DNA from 4 places in the Kitasatospora sp. NPDC022785 genome. Region 1 is predicted to be linked to each of the others. Evidence: riboswitches for the same ligand, from Rfam matches in the RefSeq annotation. Region 1 holds a riboswitch; each other region holds the start of a gene.
What was found. A riboswitch is a leader RNA that binds a small molecule or an ion and turns the genes downstream of it on or off. The one in region 1 is predicted to bind cobalamin.
Positions count from the first base shown of each region.

Region 2: it holds a riboswitch for cobalamin, as region 1 does, so the genes downstream of both, metE (5-methyltetrahydropteroyltriglutamate--homocysteine S-methyltransferase) here and nicT (Nickel transporter NicT) in region 1, are expected to answer to the same signal.
Region 3: it holds a riboswitch for cobalamin, as region 1 does, so the genes downstream of both, ACZ3YO_RS00475 (prenyltransferase/squalene oxidase repeat-containing protein) here and nicT (Nickel transporter NicT) in region 1, are expected to answer to the same signal.
Region 4: it holds a riboswitch for cobalamin, as region 1 does, so the genes downstream of both, ACZ3YO_RS32195 (cobalamin biosynthesis protein) here and nicT (Nickel transporter NicT) in region 1, are expected to answer to the same signal.

Region 1 covers NZ_JBVHHB010000002.1:328,439-333,815, forward strand. Annotated here, with positions in the region: gene ACZ3YO_RS04760 (helix-turn-helix domain-containing protein) at 1-66, opposite strand, end outside; gene ACZ3YO_RS04765 (EamA family transporter) at 206-1,102, shown strand; gene nicT (Nickel transporter NicT) at 1,125-2,378, opposite strand; cobalamin riboswitch at 2,412-2,603, opposite strand; gene ACZ3YO_RS04775 (ArsR/SmtB family transcription factor) at 2,686-3,114, shown strand; gene ACZ3YO_RS04780 (SRPBCC family protein) at 3,286-3,774, opposite strand; gene ACZ3YO_RS04785 (RNA polymerase sigma factor) at 3,762-4,280, opposite strand; gene ACZ3YO_RS04790 (DUF3995 domain-containing protein) at 4,419-4,871, shown strand; gene ACZ3YO_RS04795 (Fpg/Nei family DNA glycosylase) at 5,034-5,377, opposite strand, start outside.
Region 2 covers NZ_JBVHHB010000015.1:87,263-92,639, reverse strand. Annotated here, with positions in the region: gene metE (5-methyltetrahydropteroyltriglutamate--homocysteine S-methyltransferase) at 162-2,477, opposite strand; cobalamin riboswitch at 2,642-2,862, opposite strand; gene ACZ3YO_RS22970 (CopD family protein) at 3,182-4,351, shown strand; gene ACZ3YO_RS22965 (PKD domain-containing protein) at 4,564-5,377, shown strand, end outside.
Region 3 covers NZ_JBVHHB010000001.1:106,099-111,475, reverse strand. Annotated here, with positions in the region: gene ACZ3YO_RS00495 (prenyltransferase/squalene oxidase repeat-containing protein) at 1-260, opposite strand, end outside; gene ACZ3YO_RS00490 (class I SAM-dependent methyltransferase) at 257-1,006, opposite strand; gene ACZ3YO_RS00485 (glycosyltransferase family 4 protein) at 1,104-2,414, opposite strand; gene ACZ3YO_RS00480 (TetR family transcriptional regulator) at 2,706-3,368, shown strand; cobalamin riboswitch at 3,530-3,650, shown strand; gene ACZ3YO_RS00475 (prenyltransferase/squalene oxidase repeat-containing protein) at 3,739-5,010, shown strand; gene ACZ3YO_RS00470 (SCO2322 family protein) at 5,148-5,377, shown strand, end outside.
Region 4 covers NZ_JBVHHB010000027.1:84,521-89,897, forward strand. Annotated here, with positions in the region: gene ACZ3YO_RS32180 (hypothetical protein) at 1-725, opposite strand, end outside; gene ACZ3YO_RS32185 (alpha/beta hydrolase) at 1,175-2,290, opposite strand; gene ACZ3YO_RS32190 (helix-turn-helix domain-containing protein) at 2,543-3,253, opposite strand; cobalamin riboswitch at 3,478-3,638, shown strand; gene ACZ3YO_RS32195 (cobalamin biosynthesis protein) at 3,732-4,697, shown strand; gene ACZ3YO_RS32200 (cobyric acid synthase) at 4,694-5,377, shown strand, end outside.

The sequences.
Region 1 (5,377 bases):
GCGCTCGGCACGTACACGCTTGAGGTTCCGGGCGAGGGCCTGGGAGACGAGGTCGGGGTCCGGCACGCGGTCAGTCCAGTTCAATATATTGATTCGAATAGTTCAGTTGAGTGGACTACGCTGCCCACTCGGCAACGAGTCCATTCGACTGTACTGCGGGGTGCATTGTGCTGTCCTACGTTCTGCGAGCCCTCCGGGTCGCCCCGTGAGCGCCCTGCTCGCCCTCTCCGCCAGCCTGCTCTGGGGCCTGGCCGACTTCGGCGGCGGCGCGCTGACCCGCCGGCTGCCGGCGCTGGCCGTGGTGGTCGCCTCCCAGCTGACCGCCACCGTGCTGCTGCTCGCCGCCGTCCTGGCCACCGGCGGCTGGACGGACGCCTCCCCCGCCCTCTGGTACGCCGTCGCCGCCGGGGTGATCGGCCCGTTCGCCATGCTCGCCTTCTACCGGGCGCTCGCGCTCGGCCCGATGGGCGTGGTCTCGCCGCTGGCCACCCTAGGCGTCGCGGTACCGGTCGGCGTCGGTCTGGCGTTGGGCGAGCGCCCCGGGCTCGGCCAGGCCGCCGGGATCGCGGTCGCCGTGGTCGGCGTCGTGCTGGCCGGCGGGCCGGAGCGGGGCGGACCGGCCGCCGCCCGGCGGGTGCTGGCACTCACCCTCGCCGCCGCCTTCGGCTTCGGCGCGGTGATGGCCCTGATCGCGCACGCCTCCGCCGGCGGCGGGCTGCTGCTGGTGCTCTGCGTCCAGCGGCTCTGCAACGTCGCCGTCGGCGGCGGTGCGCTGCTGCTCAGCCTGCGCGGCAGCAAGAGCGGGGGCCACAGCGAGGGCGGGCGCGACAGCGAAGGCGGGCGCGGTGGCCGGCTCCTGCCCGGCCTGCGGGACAGGCTCCCCGCGCTCACCGCGGTCGGCGTGGCCGACGTCGCCGCCAACGGCACGTACGCGATGGCCTCGCACAGCGGCTCGGCCGCGGTGGCCGCCGTGCTGGCCTCGCTCTATCCGGTGGTCACCGCGCTGATGGCCCGCGGGGTACTGAAGGAGCGGCTGCGCCCCGTCCAGGTGGTCGGCGCCGGGCTCGCCGTGGCCGGGACACTGCTGCTCGCGGCGGCCTGACGGACGCCGGCTGGTTCACGGGCTACTTCGCCGCCTCCGAGGCGGCCGGCTCCGACGCGGTGGCCCTCGACGCTGCGACCTCCGACGCGGTGCCCTTCGACGCTGCCACGCCCGACGCGGCGGCCTGCGGGGCGGCCGCATCCGAGGCGGCCGGCTCCGCGCCCGGCGTCACCGCCTGGGGGCTCCAGCGCTGCTCGACCCCCGCGACCCGCCAGTAGGCGATCGCCGCCGCCCAGACCACCACGAACAGCCCGACGATCGCGTAGCCGACGTTGTCCAGCGAGATGTCCGCGATCCAGCCGCTGACCGGGTCGGTGAGGTCCAGCTTCTCGTGCAGGACCCCGACCAGCTCGATGGTGCCGATGATGAACGCCACCGCGATCGACAGCCCGGTGATGGTCAGGTTGTAGTACACCTTGCGCACCGGGTTGGAGAACGCCCACTGGTACGCGAAGTTCATGAACGTCCCGTCCAGCGTGTCGAACAGGCTCATCCCCGCCGCGAACAGCAGCGGCAGGCAGGCAATCGCGTACCAGGGCAGCCCGGAGGCCGCGCCGGAGCCGGCCATCACCATCAGGGTCACCTCGGTCGCGGTGTCGAAGCCGAGGCCGAGGACCATGCCGACCGGGAACATCTGGCCGGGCCGGGTGATCGAGCGGGTCGCCCGGTTCAGCACCCGGGCCAGGAAGCCGCGCGAGTTGAGGTGCTCCTCCAGCTCGGCCTCGTCGAACTGCCCGGCCCGCATCGAGCGGAACACCTTCAGGATGCCGAACAGGGCGGCCAGGTTGAGCGCGCCGATCAGGTAGAGAAAGGCGCCGGAGGCGGAGGTGCCGACCACGCCGAGCCACTGGTGGGTGGCCGACTCGTCGTCCATCAGCGTGTTGGCCAGCTGCGCGCCGCCCGCCACCAGGGTGGCCATGATGACCACCATCGAGGAGTGGCCGAGGGCGAACCAGAAGCCCACCGAGACCGGGCGCTTGCCGTCCGCCATCAGCTTGCGGGTGGTGTTGTCGATCACCGCGATGTGGTCGGCGTCGAAGGCGTGCCGCATCCCGAGGGTGTACGCGGTGATGCCCAGGCCCACCCCGAAGACCTGGGTGCCGACCTCGTACTTCTCCGGGGCGACCAGGAATATGAGCGTCCCGAACGCCACCACGTGCATGGCCAGGATCACACCGACCAACCCGGCCGTGCGGACGGTGTCCTCCCGCCTCCAGCGGAAAGTGGGCAGGACGGACGGCGCCGCCGGAGCAGCGGCGGTTTCGGGCACGGTCATCTGCAGATCACGCTCCAGCACCTCGTGGAAAGTCGTTCGTGAGATGCCGTGGCCGGTCTCCTGGCTGACGGGGCTTCCGTACCCGCCTTCCCAGGCGCGCGAGGCACCCAGTGGCGTCGTGGGTACGGACGACTCCCCCGATCACAGTGGCGAGGGCCGCTCCGGACTTGAACCCCTGAGGGTTCGTCACCGGTCTTCCCGAGCACCACGGCGGGCAACACGGTAGGGGTCCCCGCATCACCCTTGCAAGGCTGCGCACCTGCGCAGGTGTCCAGGATCACAGACCGGGGCCTGCGAGAATGTCCTCATGCATCTCGTACCGGCCGACCGCGCGGGTCAGCGCACCATCGACGGGCACCGGGTCTGCGAGGCCATCGCCGCCATCGGCGACACCGGGCACGTCCGGTCCTGGGCCGAGCGGTTCTCACTGCTCGCCGACCCGGGGCGGCTCTCCCTGCTGCTCGCCCTGCACCGCGCCGGTCCGCTCGCCGTCACCGACCTCGGCGTCGCCACCGGCATGCGCGACCCCGCCGTCTCACAGGCGCTGCGACTGCTCCGCACGGCCGGCGTGGTCACCGGGGACAAGGACGGACGCGTGGTGCGCTACCGGCTCGTGGACGATGCCATGCGCCCCCTGCTGGACGAATGCGCCGCCGCCGAGCACCACGAGCCGGCGCCCGACAGCGCCGACGGCTCCGCGGCCGACCGGCACGGGCCCACCGCTGCGGCCGGCTGACCCACCCGCCGCGGCTGACCCAGCTGTCGGCCGACCCACCCGTCGGCCGACCCGCCCGGAAACCACCCCGGGCGAGGCCACCGGCCGCTCCGGGCGTGTCCGGCCGGCGGGGGCTCCTGAGCCGGCATCAACCGTTCCGGGCGACCGGGGTCACCCCTCCCGCGACCGGGGTCACACCTCCCGCACCAGGCGCTCGAAGCGGCGGAGCGAGCGCCGGGCCAGCGGGTCGGTGGCGGGCCGCAGGGCGCGGGTGACCAGGCCGGCGGCGGGGAGACGGAAGGCGCCGAGGAAGGCGAACCGGGTGCCGTCCGGCTCGGGGCGGGCGGCCATACCGCCGAGCAGGAAGCGGCTGCGCATCAGGCACCAGCCGGGCGTCAGCTCGACGTCGAAACGGGCCCGCAGCCGGCTGTGGCCCACCACCAGGGCCTCGGCGCGGCCGTCCGCCGGGCCCGCGGTGAGGCGGACGGAGCGGAGGTCCGGCAGCCAGCGCGGCAGCCCGTCCTCCAGGTCCGCCGCGACGGCCCAGACCTGGTCGAACGGCGCGTCGATCACCGTCTCGCGGACGTCGGCGCCGGGGGTGACGGCGGCGATGACGTGCAGTCGGCGCACCGGGTCGAAGGCCGCCACCGGCCAGGGGTTCTGCGCGCTCACTGCTGCCACGCCCTTCGGAAGCTGAGTCGGGCCCGGGAGAGCCGGGACTTCACGGTGCCGGCCGCCACGCCCAGCAGGTCGGCGGTGGACCGCTCGTCCAGGCCCTCCAGGTCTCGCAGGACCAGGACGGCACGGTGCTCGGGGCTGAGCCGGGCGAGGACGTCCTCGATGTCGGTGGCCAGCTGCGGATCACCGGGGCGGGGCAGTTCGGAGAGGTCGGCCGGGACGCAGCGGGCGACCCGCTTCACGTGCCGGACGGCCTCCCGGACGGCGATCGAGCGGACCCAGCCGAACAGCGCGGCCGGGTCCTGGAGCTGGCCCAGCTTGCGGAAGACGGCGATCAGCGCCTCCTGGGTCGCGTCGGGGCCGTCGTCCAGGGCGATCGGGCCGCAGAGCCGGCGGACATAGGGCGTGACCAGCTCCAGCAGTCCGCTCACCGCCAGCTGGTCGCCGCGCTGGGCGGCGCGGACCAGGGCGGCGAGGTCGCTCGCGGTTCGGGTGTCGGGACCATCCACATCCGCATCAGAGGCGGCGGGAGGCCCGGACGTTCCCTCGCCCGGGCGACTTCCCGGTGTGACGCTCGCCACGGGAACGTCCGGCGGGCGGGGCCGCTCCTGCGGGTGACACACCGTCGCATCCCCTGGGGGACCACCATGAACCGCCGCCGTACCGCCGCCCTCGCCGTCGCCGCCGTGCTCGCCACCGACGGTCTGCTGCACGTCTACTGGGCCACCGGCAGCACCTGGCCGGCGGCCGGGCGGGCGTCGCTCTCCCAGGCCGTGCTCAACGCCGACGTGCCGTTCACCCCACCGGTCGTCCTCCCGCTCGCCGCTGCGCTGTTCACGGGGGCGGCCCTGGTACTCGCCCGGGGCGGCGTACTGGACGGTCTGGCCCACCGGGTGCCCGCGGTGGCGCTGCGTTGGGGCCCTCGCGCGGTGGCCGGCGGGATGCTCGCCCGCGGGCTGGCCGGGCTGGTCTGGGCGGCCGGGATCGGAGCCGACACCGGCTCGGTCTTCTACGCGCTCAACCTGGCGCTCTACACGCCGCTCTGCCTGGCCGGCGCAGCCGCCGCCTGGTCGGTCGCCCGCGAGCGGGCGGACGGCTGACACGGCTTGTCCGGCGGACGGCTGACGGCTCCTGCCCGGACCGGCTCGGCCGACCCACCGAGCCTCAGGCCGGGTCGGTTCGGGGCTGTTCGGCTCGGCGCGGCTCGGATCGGCCGGCCGGGGGACCGCCCGGACCTGGTCGGCCCGCCGGCCGGGCGGTCCTCAGGCCTGCTGGCAGGTCGGGCACCAGAAGAGGTTCCGGGCGGCGTGCTCCTCGGTCCGGACGTCGGTGCCGCAGACCAGGCAGGGCATCGCGGCGCGGCGGTACACGTAGACCTCGCCGCCGTGGTCGTCCACCCGGGGCGGACGGCCCATCGCCTCGGGGGTGTGCTCGGGGCGGACGGTGTCGATCCGGCCCGCGCCGACGCCCTCGTGCATCAGGGCGACGAGGTCGGCCCAGATCGCGTCCCACTCGGCGCGGGTGAGGTCGCGACCGGCCCGGTGCGGGTTGATGCCGTGCCGGAACAGCACCTCGGCACGGTAGACGTTGCCCACGCCGGCCAGCA
Region 2 (5,377 bases), on a different contig from region 1:
ACGGACTTCTCCGCGGTCACGACGGAGATCCACCAGAATCTCGGACCGCCCGAATCAGGTTGAGGCCGTCCGGTCGGCGGCCCGTGCGGACCGGCCGCCGGCCGACCGCCGGGTGGGACAGGGCGCCCGGCCCTGTCCCACCCCCGGCCCCGCGCGGAGCGTCAGCCGGCCAGCTCGCCCCGCAGGCGGCGGGCGGCGCCCACCAGGCTCTCCAGCGAGGCGCGGGTCTCGGCCCAGCCGCGGGTCTTCAGGCCGCAGTCGGGGTTGACCCAGAGCCGCTCGGCCGGGATCGCCGCGAGCCCGGCCCACAGCAGTGAGACGGCCTCGTCGGTGCTCGGCACCCGCGGCGAGTGGATGTCCCACACACCCGGGCCGACCTCGCGCGGGTAGCCGGCGCCCGCCAGCTCACCGGCGACCTGCATGTGCGAGCGGGCCGCCTCCAGCGAGATCACGTCGGCGTCCAACTCGTCGATGGCGCGGAGGATGTCACCGAACTCGGCGTAGCACATGTGGGTGTGGATCTGGGTGTCGGCGCGCACCCCGGAGGTGGCGAGCCGGAAGGCGACGGTGGCCCAGTCCAGGTAGGCCGGGCGGTCGGCGGCCCGCAGCGGCAGGGTCTCGCGCAGGGCCGGCTCGTCGACCTGGACGACCGCGGCGCCGGCGGCCTCCAGGTCGGCGACCTCGTCGCGCAGGGCGAGGGCGACCTGGAAGGCGGTCTCGGCGAGCGGCTGGTCGTCGCGGACGAAGGACCAGGCGAGCATGGTGACCGGGCCGGTCAGCATGCCCTTGACCGGACGGTCCGTCAGGTCCTGGGCGTAGCGGAACCAGTCGACGGTCATCGGGTGCGGTCGCGAGATGTCCCCGGCGAGGACCGGCGGGCGCACGTACCGGGTGCCGTAGGACTGCACCCAGCCGTGCCGGGTGGCCAGGTAGCCGGTGAGCTGCTCGGCGAAGTACTGGACCATGTCGTTGCGTTCGGGCTCGCCGTGGACGAGGACGTCCAGCCCGGCCTTCTCCTGGAACGCGATCACCTCGCGCACCTCGGCCTCGATGCGCTCCCGGTACGCGGCCGCGTCGATCCGTCCCGCCGTCAGGTCGGCCCGGGCGACGCGTAGTTCGGCCGTCTGCGGGAAGGAGCCGATGGTCGTGGTCGGCAGTAGCGGCAGGCCGAGCCGGGCGCGCTGGGCCTCGGCGCGCTCGGGGTAGGCCTGGGCCCGGCGGCCGTCGGCCTCGGTGACGGCGGCGGTGCGGGCGCGGACGGCCGGGTCGCGGGTGATCGGCGAGCCGGCACGGGAGGCGAGGACGGCGCGGTTGGCTGCGAGTTCGGCGGTGATCGCGTCGGTGCCCTCGCGCAGGCCGCGGGCGAGCAGCGCGGTCTCGCCGGCCTTCTGGCGGGCGAAGGCGAGCCAGCGGGCGATCTGCGGGTCCAGGTCGTGTTCGGCGGCGGCGTCCAGCGGGACGTGCAGCAGGGAGCAGGACGGCGCGACGTCGACGGTGCCGGCCAGGCCGAGCAGGGTCGCCAGGGTGGTCAGCGACTTCTGCAGGTCGTTGATCCAGACGTTGCGGCCGTCGACCACACCGGCGACCAGGCGCTTGCCGGGCAGTCCGCCGACGGCGGCGAGGTCGTCGAGGTTGCCGGCGGCCGGACCGGTGAAGTCCAGTGCGAGGCCGTCGACCGGCGCCTTGGCGAGCACGGGCAGGGCCTCGCCGAGGCGGTCGAAGTAGCTCGCGACGAGCAGCTTGGGCCGGTCGGCGAGGGCGCCGAGGTCGCGGTAGGCGCGGGCGGCGGCGTTCAGCTCGGCCGGGGTGCGGTCCTGGACGAGCGCGGGCTCGTCCAGCTGCACCCACGCGGCGCCGGCGGCGCGCAGGTCGGCGAGGAGCGCGGCGTAGACGGGCAGCAGCCGGTCGAGCAGGGTGAGCGGCCGGAAGTCCTCCGCCACCCCGGGCGCCGGCTTGGCGAGCAGCAGGTAGGTGACCGGTCCGACCAGCACCGGGCGGGCGTCGTGGCCGAGCGCGACGGCCTCGCGCAGCTCGGCCACCTGCTTGGCCGGGTTCGCGGTGAAGACGGTGTCGGGGCCGAGTTCGGGCACCAGGTAGTGGTAGTTGGTGTCGAACCACTTGGTCATCTCCAGCGGCGCGACGTCCTGGGTGCCGCGCGCCATGGCGAAGTAGCCGTGCAGCGCGTCGGCGTCGACCGCCGCGCGGTGGCGGGCGGGAATCGCGCCGACGGCGACGGTGGCGTCCAGCACGTGGTCGTAGAGCGAGAAGTCGCCGGTGGGGACTTCCCGGATGCCGGCCTCGGCGAGCTGCTGCCAGTTCTCCCGGCGCAGGTCGGCGGCGGTGGTCAGGAGGGCGTCGGCCGTGACCGCACCCTTCCAGTACCCCTCGATCGCCTTCTTGAGCTCCCGGTTCCGGCCCTGCCGGGGGTAGCCGTGGACGGTGGCCCGGGTTGCCGCGGCTGCGGACTTCGCTGTCAAGGGACTCTCCTTCGCGAGCCTGTCTCCTGTGGTCCCCGGTGACGGGACGAAGGCGCGAAGGGGTGACGAACCGGGCGGGGCCACGAGCGCACGAACGGCGCCGAACCCGCCTGGTATGTACGCCGACCCGCCCACGAGGTCACCGGGATGGCCGCGCGCGATCGGTCGCGTGCGGGCAACGGGCAGGTCTTCGGACTCGCGGGCACGGCCGCCCGTGAAGGGCGGACACCTACTGGCCGTCGCTTCCCAGACCCGGCCGGGCCCAGTGCGTATGACGGCGTTCGTTCCCACTCACCGCTGCGGGGCAGTCCCGGATTCCCACCGGGTTCCCTCTTGCGACGCGCCTGCCTGGCGGGCAGGGCGAACCAGCTGCCCGGCCAGCCTATAGGGAATCCGGTGGGCGGCGGACACGGATTCGCTCGACTCATCCACATTCCGGGACGCCTTCGGCCGCGGCCGGCCGGATCACGGGCCTGCTGCCGTCGGCACCGAGGGCGCCCGGACCCGCTCGGCGCCGGGCCCGGGACCGCCGTCCGCGAGCGGTAACCCCGGCCGCCCCACCGGCGGCCGTCTCACCAGGCGGAACGGCGCGAGGTGCGCCGGGGCGGGAGCCGACCGGCCGGCAGCTCACAAGATGATGACGATTGAACAAGCGGTGCCACCCAGGCGAATAAGGGCGCCCTTATTTAGGCTAGCCTCACCTCATGCATCACGTCCTGTCGGCCGCGACCACGGCCGGATACACCATGCCCCAGGTCTGGCGGATCCTCACCAAGGCCGGCTACTTCATCGGCCTCAGCGGAGCCATCGGCGCCACCGTCACGTACGCGACCACCGTGCGCCCCGCGCTGCGCGCCGCGGAAACCGGCGGCCAGGACGCCGAGGTCCTGCGAAGAAGATCGGCGACCTACCTCGCCTGGGCAGGGGTGGTGCTGCTGGCCGCCGGCTACTTCCAGCTCGCCGCCCGTCTCGCCCGCGCCGGCAAGGGCATGCCGTTCGGCGACGCCCTCGCCCCGGACCGGATCTGGGACTACCTCCACGCCCCGGCCGCCAAGGGCGCCTGGATCGCCCAGGGCACCGTCTACCTCGTCCAGAACGCCGCCCTGGCCGTGACGGCCGCCGTCCTCATCGCCCTCTTCGTCCCGGCCGTCCGCCGCCACACGGACACCATCGCCCTCACCGCGCTGCCGCTCTCCCTGGCCGTCACCCTGATCGCCGCCGTGCCCGCCACCAAGCCCGCCGACCTGGACAAGTGGCTCGACCTCGCCTTCGACCAGACCCACATCGTCTCCGGCGTCGTCTGGCTCGGCGGCCTCGCCCTCCTGGTCGCGCTCGCCGGCACCCGGGGCCGGCTCGGCGACGGCGCCGGCCTTCTCTGGGCCGACATGTGGCGCCGGTTCAGCCTCGTGGCCATGGTCTGCGTCGGCGCCGTGACCATCTCGGGCCTCTGGCTCAGCTGGAAGCACGTCGGTGCGATCTCCCAGCTGTGGACCACCGGCTACGGCATCGCCCTGCTCGTCAAGATCCTCCTGGTCGCCGGCCTCGTCGCCGCGGGCGCCTTCAACCAGTTCTGGCTGATGCCCCGCATCACCCGGGCCCGCCTCGCCGACGACACCTCCTCCCTCCTCCACCTGACCCTGCGGCACTTCCCGAAGGTCGTCTGGGGCGAGGTCGCCCTCGGCGTCGCCGTCCTCGTGGTCATGCCGTTCATCGCCGGCTCGGCCCGTACCGAGGCCGGCAGTGCCAAGGCCGTCTCCTCCGGCAGCGTCTTCGCCGCCGGCGCCGTCCTCGTCCTCGCGCTGGCCGTATCGCTCTACGCCACGGCCAAGGCCTCCGACGCCCTGTCCCGCCGCCCGGCCGTGGCCGCAGCCTGACCCCGCTGCGCACCGCGCGGGCGGCGCTTCCGGCCCGGCCGATCCGCCGGCCGGGTCCCGGCGTTGCCGGCCCGGCGGATCGCCGGTCGCGCCCCCACGGACACGCCGCTCACGGGGACGCCGCATGGAGCGGAAATGCCCCGTCGGACGTGAACCACCAGACATATAGTCTGATCACTAATTTTGTGAACACGTTCAGCATTGGGGGGCCGGTGCACCGTCACCGCATCATGATCGCCGCCGCCGTCGTCGCGGCAGCCGTCGGCTTCGTACCCGCCACGGCGCAGGCCGCGGGTCCGTCCGTCAACCCCGGCGGGGCAGCGACCGCCACCCCGGGGGCCGGGGCCGGTTCCGCCCAGAACCCCGACACGCAGGAGGCGGCCGGGCGGAAGGCGGCCGAGAGCGCCGCCGCGAAGGACGCCACGGCGCGGGGCGCCAGGGCCAAGACCGCCGATGCCCAGAGCGCGCCGGACGGACCGGGCTCGTCGGCACGCGCACAGAGCTCGCACTTCGACGTCGGCGTGGGCACCTACAACACCTACGCGCACAGCATCATCCTGGCGACCACCGTCAACACCGACCTGGAGCCGGCCGGTCGAAGCGTCCAGTACGACGTCGACTGGGGTGACGGCACCACCGACCAGGACCTCGGCCCCGCCAGCGACTTCGCGCACTTCAAGCACAGGTACGCCAAGGCCGGCGCCCACAAGATCACGGTCACGGCGACCGACCTGCTCACCAAGACGACCTCCGTCACCACCAAGGACATCACGGTGGACGGCTCCGAGTTCACCCCGCACGCGCCCACCCGGCTGCTGGACACCCGCAACGGCACCGGCACCTCGGCCGGCGGCCCCGTCGCCCCGCTCACCACGACCCGGGTGAAGATCGCCGGCAACGCCGGCATCCCGGCCGGGGTGACCGCCGTGGCCCTGAACATCACCGCCACCAATACCTCGGCGGCCGGGCACGTCATCGCGTACGCCTCCGGCAAGGCGCAGCCGGCCACCTCGAACGTCAACTTCG
Region 3 (5,377 bases), on a different contig from region 1:
TAGGCCGCGTACCAGGAGCCGTCGGGGTTCTGGTTGGCGGCCAGCCAGCGGTAGGCGGCCTCGGCGGCGGCGTGCTCGCCGGCGGTGTCCAGGGCCATCGCGGCCTCGGTGTGGTCCCACGGGTCGAGGTGGTGGCCGGTGAACCAGGGTATGGCGCCGTCGCTCTGCTGCTCGGCGAGGATGCTGCGGACGGTGCGGGCGGCCTGCTCGGCGTCGAGCACCCCGTCCAGCAGCAGCACCTCGGGGACGGCGGCGGTCACTCGCCGGCCCTGGCGGTCTCGGCGCGGTTGGGCTTGGAGGCGTAGGCGACGAAGCTCTTGCCGATGACCGGGTTGAGCGCCTTCTCGGCGGCCTTGGTGAGGGTGCTGATCACCGGGGTGCCGACGATGTCCCAGACCAGCAGCTGGTGGTAGGCCTTGACCGGCAGCGCCTTGTCGTTGTCCACGCCGACCGCGCACTTGATCCACCAGTACGGCGAGTGCAGCGCGTGGGCGTGGTGGGTGCCGTACGGCTCCAGGCCGGCGTCCTTGAGCTTGCCGAGGAGTTCGTCGCCGCGGTAGATGCGGATGTGGCCGCCCTCGACCTCGTGGTACTCGTCGGAGAGCGCCCAGCAGATCTTCTCGGGCAGCCAGCGCGGCACCGTGACGGCGAGCAGGCCGCCGGGCTTGAGGACGCGGAACATCTCGTTGAGCACGCCCTTGTCGTCCGGGATGTGCTCCATCACCTCGGAGATGATGATCTTGTCGAAGTACTCGTCCTCGAACGGCAGGGCCAGCGCGTTGCCCTCCATGGCGACGGCCGACGCGCCCTCGGGCGCCTCACCGGCCTGCTCCATGGCCGCGAACCACTTCGTGACCTCGGCGATCTCCTCGGTGTTCTGGTCGAGGGCGATCACGTTGGCCCCGCGCCGGTAGCACTCGAACGCGTGCCGCCCCCCGCCGCAGCCCAGGTCGAGCACCCGGTCGCCGGGGGCGAGCGGGAAGCGCGAGAAATCAACGGTCAGCACTGCGGGGCTCCCATTCCTTTGGTACCAAACGCTTCCGACGCCACGTCAGACCGGGCGGGGGACAGAATGACTTGAAGAGAGGGTGACGTGGCGGCCGTCAGGCCACGTACCGCCAGCCCGGACCGGAGCGGGCGCGCTGCCCGACCCCGGTGGCGATCGCTGCCCGGTAGCCCTCGGCGGTCAGTTCGGCGGCCCGCTGCCAGGTGAACCGTTCGAGCACCCGCTCGCGCCCGGCCTCGCCGAGCGCCTCGCGCAGCTCCGGATCGTCCAGCAGTCGGCCGAGCGCCGCCGCCAGCGCGTCCGCGTTGCCCGGCGGGACGGCCAGGCAGGTCTCGCCGTCCGGCCCGGCCACCTCGGGGATCGCCCCTCCGGTGGTGGCGACCAGCGGCGTACCGGTGGCCATCGCCTCGGCGGCGGGCAGCGAGAAGCCCTCGTACAGCGACGGCACGCAGGCCACCTCGGCCGAGCGGTAGAGGTCGACCAGCTCCTGGTCCGTCAGGCCGCTGCGGAACTCGATGTGCCGTTCCAGGCCGAAGCGGCGCACCGCCTCGGTGACCGGCCCCTGCTCCTTCTGCGGCTTGCCGACCACGACCAGGTGCGCGTCCCGCTCGGTGCGGACCTTGGCCAGCGCCTCCACCAGGTACACCAGCCCCTTGAGCGGGACGTCCGCGCTGGAGGTGGTGACGATCCGGCCGGGCATCCGCCGCACCGTCTCCGACGGCGACCAGAGCCGGGTGTCGGCGCCGATCGGCACCACCGAGACCGCGCCGGGCGCGGCGCCCAGGTGCTCGACGATCTCCCGCTTCGAGCTGCCGGAGACGGTGATGATGTGCTCCAGCCGGGCGGCCACCCGGCGCTGCATCCGGGTGAAGGCGTACCAGCGGCGCAGCGACAGCCGCCGGAGTCTGGTGGGGGCCGCGTCCAGCTCCAGCTGCCGGTCCACGGTGATCGGGTGATGGATCGTGGTGACCAGCGGGAACCCGTGCCGCCCGAGGCCGAGCAGGCCGTAACCGAGGGTCTGGTTGTCGTGCACGACGTCGTAGCGGCCCTTGTGCAGGGCAAGGTACCGACGGGCGCGCAGCGAGAAGGTCAGCGGCTCGGGGAAGCCGCCGGTGTGCATCGTGGCGACCTCCAGCACGTCCACCGGGCCGCGGTACTCGGCGAGGTCCGGTGTGCGGAAGGGGTCGTCGGCGCGGTAGAGGTCCAGGCTGGGCAGCTCGACCAGCCGGACCGAGCCGGGGCCCTCGACCTCGTCCAGTACGGGGTACGGCTGGGCGCCGATCACGTCCACGTGGTGGCCCAGCCTGGCCAGTTCACGGGAGAGGTGCCGTACGTAGACGCCCTGGCCGCCGCAGAACGGGTCGCCGCGGTACGACAGGAGGGCAATCCGCAGCGGTCGCGCGGTCATCCTCGGCCCCCATCTCTGCTACTAGGTGTGCTGCCGGTCGGTAAAGTAGATCAGGTTTCAGTGTGAGGTGGAGTTCGCCACTGACCATGTGAACAATGAGAGACCTCGAAGATACCGGCCCGTAGCTTCTCGTCAGGAGCCAGGGCTGGTGATTCACGCCACGCCGGATCACCCGCCCGACCTGCCGGACCAGCTCCGCCGGACCGGCCGGACGGACCTGCTCCGGAACCGTTCCGGACATGCTCCGGCACTTCAGGAGCACCCCGCCACTCTCGCGCACCGGGAGCACCCTTGCCGTCGCCCGCCGCACCACACCCTGCGCCGCCCGCCGCGGCGCACCCCGCGCCGCGCTCCGCACCGACCCCCGCACCGCACCCCGACGGCCCGCCGCTGACCGCCCGGCAGGCCGAACGGCGGCGGCGGATCCTGCGCTCCGCGACCGCGCTGGCGGCCCGCGGCGGGTACGACGCGGTGCAGATGCGGGAGGTCGCGGAGGGCGGGCAGGTCGCGCTCGGCACCCTGTACCGGTACTTCCCGTCGAAGGTACATCTGCTGGTCGCGGTCATGCTGGAGCAGTTGCAGAGCCTCCAGGAGCACGTCCGGCGGCACCCTCCGGCCGAGCTCGAACCGGCCCCGCGGGTCGCCGAGACACTCACCCGCGCGTTCCACGCGCTCCAGCGCGAACCACTGCTGGCGGAGGCGATGGTCCGGGCGCTCTCCTTCGCGGACCGCTCGGTCAGCACCGAGGTGGACCTCGTGAGCACCGCCACCGGACAGCTGATCCTGGACGCGATCGGCCAGTCCGGTCCGCCCACCGAGAGCCAGCGTGCCGCCGTCCGGGTGATCGAGCACACCTGGCACTCGGCGCTGGTGTCCTGGCTCTCCGGCCGCTCCTCGATCGCCGAGGTCCGCGCCGACCTGCACACCGCCGCCCGGCTGCTCACCCTGCCGTGACGCCGGTCGGCCGCCTGCCGGCCGCCGGCTCACCGCTGCCGTGCGGCCGTTCGCCGGTGCTCGCCCCGATCGGTGGCGGTGCCCGCCGCCCAAGTGGAACCTGTTCTCGCCCGGGCCGGTTCGGCAGCCCCCGCGCGGCCGCTAGAGTCGAGCCGCAGGACAATTCCATCCCGCTTCTCCTCCGGGGAAAGCCGGTGCGAATCCGGCACTGACCCCGCAACCGTGAGCCCGGCGCTGGACGGCCGGGCGAGTCGGAATGCCCGGGGAGGGGCGAGCGGCCACACCGGGCACACCCGCGCCCGGCACCCGTCGAGGTCTACGGATCGGCCCACCCGGGCCACCACCGCTCACCGAAAGGCTCACCTCCACCATGCTCACCGCCGCCCGCCTGGGCGCCGCCGCCCTGACCGCCACGCTGCTCACCGGCGCCGCCGCCGTGCCGGCCCTCGCCGACAGCCCCTCACCCAGCGCCGCGGCCGTCCCCGAGGGCCTGTACGGCAAGGGCGACCCGACGTTCGACGGGGTGTGGCGGCAGTCGCTCGCCCTCACCGCACTGGCGGGCGCCAAGGTGACGCCCGCCGACTCCGCCGTCTCCTGGCTCACCGGCCAGCAGTGCGCGGACGGCGGCTGGCAGTCCTTCCGTGCGGACACCACGGCCGCCTGCGCCGCCGCGACCGGGGACAGCAACGCGACCGCCGTCGCCGTCCAGGCGCTGGTCGCACTCGGCGGGCACCAGGACGCCGTCGACAAGGGCGTCCAGTGGCTCAAGGCCAACCAGAACGCGGACGGCAGCTGGGCCTACAACCCCGGCAGCCCCGGCGACGCCGACTCCACCGGCCTCGCCGTCAACGCCCTGCTCGCCGCCAAGGTGGACCCGGCCGGCGTCGCCAAGGCCGGCAAGAGCGCCTTCGACGGGCTGGCGCTCTTCCAGCTCGGCTGCGCCGCCCCCGCCGACCAGCGCGGCGCCTTCGCCTACCAGCCCAAGCCGGACGGTGCGCTCGAACCGAACGCCCTCGCCACCGGCCAGGCCTCGCTGGCCGCCGTCGGCGGGAAGCTGCCGGTCACCAACACCAACCGGACCGACGCCGCGCCCAAGGCGCTCACCTGCGCGGACGGCTCCACCGGCGCGGCCGGCTCGGCGCCGACGGCCGTGCCGCGCGCCGACTCCGGCGAGGCCGCGGGCGCCTACCTCACCGCTCAGCTCGCCGCCGGCGGGCAGCACCTCACCCTCACCACCCCCGGCGCCGCCCCGACCCCCGACTACACCGCCACCGCCTGGGCCGCGCTCGGCCTGATCCAGGGCGGCCACCCGCAGCAGGCCGCCGGCGCGGTGGACTGGCTGGCCAAGGAGGGCACCACCTGGACCAAGGGCGGCACCGACGCCTCCGCCACCGCCACCCTGCTGCTCGTCGCCCAGGCCGCCCAGCGCGACCCGGCCTCGTTCGGCGGCGACCTCGTCGCCCAGCTGACCGCCCTCGGCCCGGTGCCCAAGGCGACCGCCTCCGCCACGGCCTCCGCGCCGGCGAAGGGGAAGAAGGACGGCAGCATCAGCCAGTGGTGGCCGATCGGCATCGGCCTGCTCATCGGCATCGGCGGCGGCGTGGTCCTGAGCATTCAGCGCAAGCGCGGCCCGAAGCCGTGACCAGCCCGACCACGCCGGCACCGGTGAGCCCGGCAGCAGCAGCCGCGGCACCGGGCCCCCCGGCAGCCGCCGCCCCAGCAGCAGCTGCTCCGGCAGGATCCACCGCGGCACCCGCTGCTCCCGGCCACTGCCGACGGGTGGCGCCCGCTCTCGTCCGGTTCGTCGCCGGGGTGGTGGCCGGGGTGCTGATCCTGCTGGTGCTCGCGGCCGCGCCGGCGCAGGCCGCCGGGTACCGGTACTGGTCGTTCTGGAAGTGGTCCGACGGCGGGTGGGCCTACCAGCAGCAGGGGCCCTCCGTGTACGTGCCGCCGGACGGTGGCGTGGACGGATGGCGCTTCGCCGTCAGCCCCGACGGCGGCCGGGACGC
Region 4 (5,377 bases), on a different contig from region 1:
TTGGCCCGCACCGCCCAGTGCCCCAGCGGGGACAGCTCGGCCGCCTCGTCCTTGCGGACCACCGCGCCGACGGCGGCCAGGCCGTCCAGCATCCAGTCCAGGACGGCGGCGACGTCGGCGGTGGCGGCCGGGGTGTCGATCTGCGGCTCGCGGCAGGTGCCGCGGACGGCCGAGACGGCGGACGCGGCGTGCGGCACGGGCGACAGGCCCAGCGCCCCGGTGCCGCCGCCGACCCGGCGCTCGTCCAGGCCGCGGCGCAGCAGCTCCAGCAGCTCGCTGTCGGCGACCGGGCCGGCCACCAGGTGCAGGAAGGAGAGCAGCTGCGGCGCCTGGTCGACGGCCTGCCCGGCGAGCAGCGCGAAGACGCCGCGCAGGGCGGCCGGCGGCACCGGGGCGAGCAGTGTCCAGGCGTCGAACAACGCCGACCAGCCGCGGACCACGGCCTCGTCGTCGTGCTCCCAGGCGTGCAGGCGCCAGCCGGGGGCGGCGCCGCCGTCCCGGGCCTCGACCAGGCCGACCAGCAGGGCCTGGCCCCACGCGTTGGCGGCGGCGCCGACCGTCATGGCCAGCGCGCGGCCGGCCGCGCGGGCGTCCTCGGGGAGCAGCTCGCCACGCTTGTCGACCTCGGCGAGCTCACCGGCCCAACGGGCGATCCGGACGGCGTCGACCAGCATCCGCCGGGCCAGCGGCGCGAGCTCGGCGGGAGCGGGGAAGCCCTCGGGCACCGGGACCCGGCCACGGCCGGGAGCGGGTGCGGGGCCTCGTCGGCGGGGTACGCCGGGGCCGCCCGGCCGGGCGCCGGCGGGGTGGTGGGCCGTTCCGGGGAGACGGGTAACCGTCGCACCGGAACCGATCGTCGGCGGGAGCGGGGCATCACGGTCGCGCGGGTTCCGAGACGTCACGTCGTGCAGTCTTCCCCTTGTACCGGCCTTCTGTCACATCCGGTTCGCCACGGGCACCGGGAGGCGGGCGCGGGGGGTCCACAAGATCGGGCAACAGAGGCCAAACCGCCTGGCCGGATCTGTGTGGCGTGGGCACGTCATGCAAACGCGGTGACGGGTGGGAGGAGGAAGAGGAGGGGGCGAGGAGGCCACGGAGACGGCCGGTGAAGGCGGCACGGCGCCCCGGCGGCACGGCTCGGCCGCCGGGGCGCCGCCGGGGGCGCCACCGGGGATCAGAGGAGCGGCGTGAGCCAGCGGCGGAGGTGTTCCTCGTAGCGGGCCGGATCGGCGTTCCAGAGGGCCGCGTGGTCGCCGCCGGGGACGGACTGGAGTCCGACCACGTCGGAGCGGCGGCCGGCGAGCCGGGCGGCGGCCTGCCAGGGCGCCACCGGATCGTCCGGGCCGTGCAGGACGAGGGTGGGCACCCGCAGGTCGGTACCGTCCGCGATCCGCGCGAAGTCGGCCAGGTCGACGCCGGTGCGGCCCTCCGCCGCGAGGGCGCCCAGCTCGGCGGCGGCGCCGCGGAAGCCGGCCCGGGCGGCACCCCGGCGGGCGGTGGCGGGCAGGTCGAGGACGGGCGAGTCCAGGATCAGGCCGCTGATCGAGGAGGCCCAGGCGGACCGGGCGGCGGTCTGCAGGGCGATGGTGGCGCCGACCGACCAGCCGTAGAGGATGATCCGCCCGGCGCCGCTGTCCAGGGCGAGCCGCACGGCCGCCTCGACGTCCCGCCACTCGGTCTCGCCGAAGTGGCCGAGGCCGTCCGGGGAGGCGGGCGCGCCCGCGTCCCCGCGGTAGGTGACGGCCAGGGCGGGCAGGCCGAGCCGGTCCAGCAGCGGAAGCACCGGGAGAGTCTGCTGCCGGTCGGCGCCGGCGCCGTGGATCAGCACGACCCAGGTCCCGCGCTTGCCGTCGACGTACCAGGCCGGGAAGGCGCCCAGCTCGCCCGCCGCGGTGGTCTCGGTGAACGGCAGGCCGAGGGCACTGGTCGGGTCACCGAGGTGGACGCGGGGGGTGAAGCGGACCGCAGTGCCGGGCGTCAGGATGCCGCGGTCCGCGCGGGCCAGCCGCCGGGTGACGCCCCGCTCGTCGCCGTGCAGGATCTCGTCCACCACGGCGTGCCCGTTGTCGCCCCACTCGACGGCCCAGCGGCCGGGGCGGATGCTCTCCGGGCTGCGGGTGAAGGTGACGCGCCCGGGGGCGAGGGCCTGGACCAGGACGGGGCCGGCGGCCCGCCCCCGGGCCGCCGACGGGCGGACCATCCGCTCGGAGGCCCTTCGGCCGATGACCAGTACGGCGGCCCCGGCACCGACGGCGGCGGCCGCCACGGCGGCTGCGGTTCCCCAACGCATATCGCTCCCCGCTCTGTTGGTCGTGGACTGGGCACTGTACCCACCAGTCCACTCGCGGGGGCGGCGCCCGGCCACCGGGCACGGCCGTCCGGGTCATACCGGGCCCGTGCCGGGACGGCGCTCGCATGCGTGGGCGGGACGGGTCGGCGCTCGCACGCGCAGGCGGGACGGCGCTCGCATGCGTGGGCGGGACGGGTCGGCGCTCGCACGCGCAGGCGGGACGGCGCTCGCATGCGTGGGCGGGAGAGCCCCTCAGACCGGGATCTCGGTCTCCAGCCGCCCGAGCAACTCCCAGAACCGCTCGCCGAGCGGCTGCTCCGGCTGCGCGCTCCGCGCCGCCGGAGCCGGGGAGCCCCAGCTGCCGGCGCCCCAGTGGGAGGAGACCTGGTTCTCGTTCTGCAGCGCCGTCAGCACGGCGGCGAGGTCGCCCTCGTGCACCGGCACGATCCGGCCGATCGCCCGGACGTGTGCCTGCCAGCGGCCGTCCACGCACTGCCGCAGCCGCTGGTCGAGCTCGTCCCGACGGCCCGTCACGGCGACCAGTTCGCGCAGGGTCAGGCCGAGCACCTGGGCGAGTGCGTACGTCTGCTCCTGGTCGCCGTCCCAGACGCCGGTGGCCTCGGCCCGCCGGTAGTGGTGCAGGGCCATGCCGATCCTGCCGGCCGCGTTCTCCTGGTTGAGCTCGCGGGCGACCCGGAAGTCCCTCAGCCCGGCCGGGCGGACGCCCATCAGCTGGGCGGGCGGGCACCAGAGGGCGCGGGCCAGCGCGATGAACTCCTCCTCGGTCGGGCGCAGCTCGCCGCTCTCCCAGCCGAGCACATGGGCGGACAGCAGCCGCACCCCGTGCGCGGCCATGCCCTCGGCCACCCGCTCGGGGGTCAGGCCGAGGCCGGCGCGATGCGCGCGGGCGGCCGCGGGCGAGAAGGGCACCGGGGGCACGGCGGGGGGCTGTCTTCGTCGCATGGCCCGACGGTAGGGGTCGGCGGTCGGACCGCCCCAGCCGCCGAACACACGAAGCGCGACTGTAGGGGCCTACAGGCCGCTGGACGATCGCACAGGCTGTCATGCCCCTGCGGGGGGTGGCGATCGGAGGTAGCGACGGGGACGGGAACGGGGCGGGAAACGCGGAGACCGTGTGACCAAACCCTCCGTGACCTTGGTTGACTCGCGGTTCGGCCCCGTGATGGGATCCTTCAGCCAATACGGAGGCATGCAGAGGAAGCCGGTGAGAGTCCGGCGCGGTCCCGCCACTGTCACCGGGGAGCACGTCCGGACGATGCCACGGCGGGCCGTCAGAAGCCGCTGGAAGGCCCGGGAGTGCGTTCGACCCGGAAGCCAGGAGACTCTCGCCCCCGGTACGTCGATCCAGGGCGCGGACCCTGAGTGAGGACTCGCACGCCATGCAGGCTGCCCCGCCCCTCCGAGCCCTCTGCTGTCCGCCGTGCGCCCGCTGACCCGCGCCGCCGCCTTCGCGCTGGGCGCCGTCGCGGGGTATCTCGCCGACGCCCGGTTCGCCGACCCGCGCCGCGGCCACCCGGTGGCCGTCTTCGGCAGCGCGGCCGGCCGGCTGGAGCAGCGCCTCTGGCGCGACCACCGGGCCGCCGGCGCCGCCTACACCGCGCTCTGCGTGGGCACCGTCGCCGCCGGCGCGGTGGCCGCCGAGCGCGTCGTCGGCCGCCGGCCACTGGGCCGGGCCGCGCTGGCCGCCGCCGCGACCTGGACGGTGCTCGGCGGCACCTCGCTGACCCGTGAGGCCCGGACCATCGGCCGCTCGCTGGCCGCGGGCGATCTGACGGCGGCCCGCGCGCGGCTGCCGCACCTGTGCGGGCGCGACCCGAGTGCGCTGGACGGACAGCAGATCGCCCGCGCGGTGGTCGAGTCGGTCGCCGAGAACACCGCCGACGCCGTGGTGAACGCGCTGGTCTGGGGCGCGGTCGCGGGCACGCCCGGGCTGCTGGCGTTCCGGGCCGTCAACACCCTGGACGCGATGGTCGGCCACCGTTCGCCGCGGCACGCCCGGTTCGGCTGGGCCTCGGCGCGGCTGGACGACGTGGCGGGCTGGCCGGGCGCCCGGCTGACCGCCCTGCTCACGGTGGCCGCCGCGCCCGAGCCCCGGACCGCCTGGCGGGTCTGGCGGCGGGACGGCTCCGCGCACCCGAGCCCCAACGCGGGCCAGGCCGAGTCGGCCTTCGCCGGAGCGGTGGGCGTCCGGCTCGGGGGCACCCTGCGCTACGGCGAGCGCATCGAGCACCGGCCGGTGCTGGGCGAGGAGCTGCGGCCGGTGACGGTGGACGACATCGAGCGCGCCTGCCGGCTCTCCCGTCGGGTGGGCGCGCTGGCACTGGGTACGACCGTGGCCGGGCACCTGGTGATCCGGGCTTTCACGAGAAGGAGGGGGAACGCATGAGCAACGCGCTTCTGGTCGCCGGAACGACCTCGGACGCGGGCAAGAGCGTGGTCACCGCGGGCATCTGCCGTTGGCTGGCCCGGCAGGGTGTCGCCGTGGCGCCGTTCAAGGCGCAGAACATGTCGCTGAACTCCTTCGTCACCGCCGACGGTGCCGAGATCGGCCGCGCCCAGGCGATGCAGGCCCAGGCGGCCAGGGTGGAGCCCGAGGCGGCGATGAACCCGGTGCTCCTCAAGCCGGGCGCGGACGGCCGCAGCCAGGTGGTGCTGCTCGGCCGACCGGTCGCCGAGGTGGGCGCGCTGGACTACCGCGAACGCAAGCCCGTCCTGCTGGAGCGCGCCCTGGAGTGCCTGGCCGACCTGCGCCGCCGCTACGACGTGGTGGTCTGCGAGGGCGCCGGCTCGCCCGCCGAGATCAACCTGCGGGACCGCGACATCGCCAACATGGGCCTGGCCACCGCCGCCGGGCTGCCGGTCGTGGTGGTCGGCGACATCGACCGCGGCGGCGTGTTCGCCGCGATGTACGGGACGCTGGCGCTGCTCTCGGCCGAGGACCAGCGGCACGTGGCCGGCTGGTTCGTCAACAAGTTCCGGGGCGACGCGCGGCTGCTCGCGCCCGGCCTGGAGATGCTGCGCGAGCTGACCGGCCGCCCGGTGCTGGGCACCCTGCCGATGCTGCCG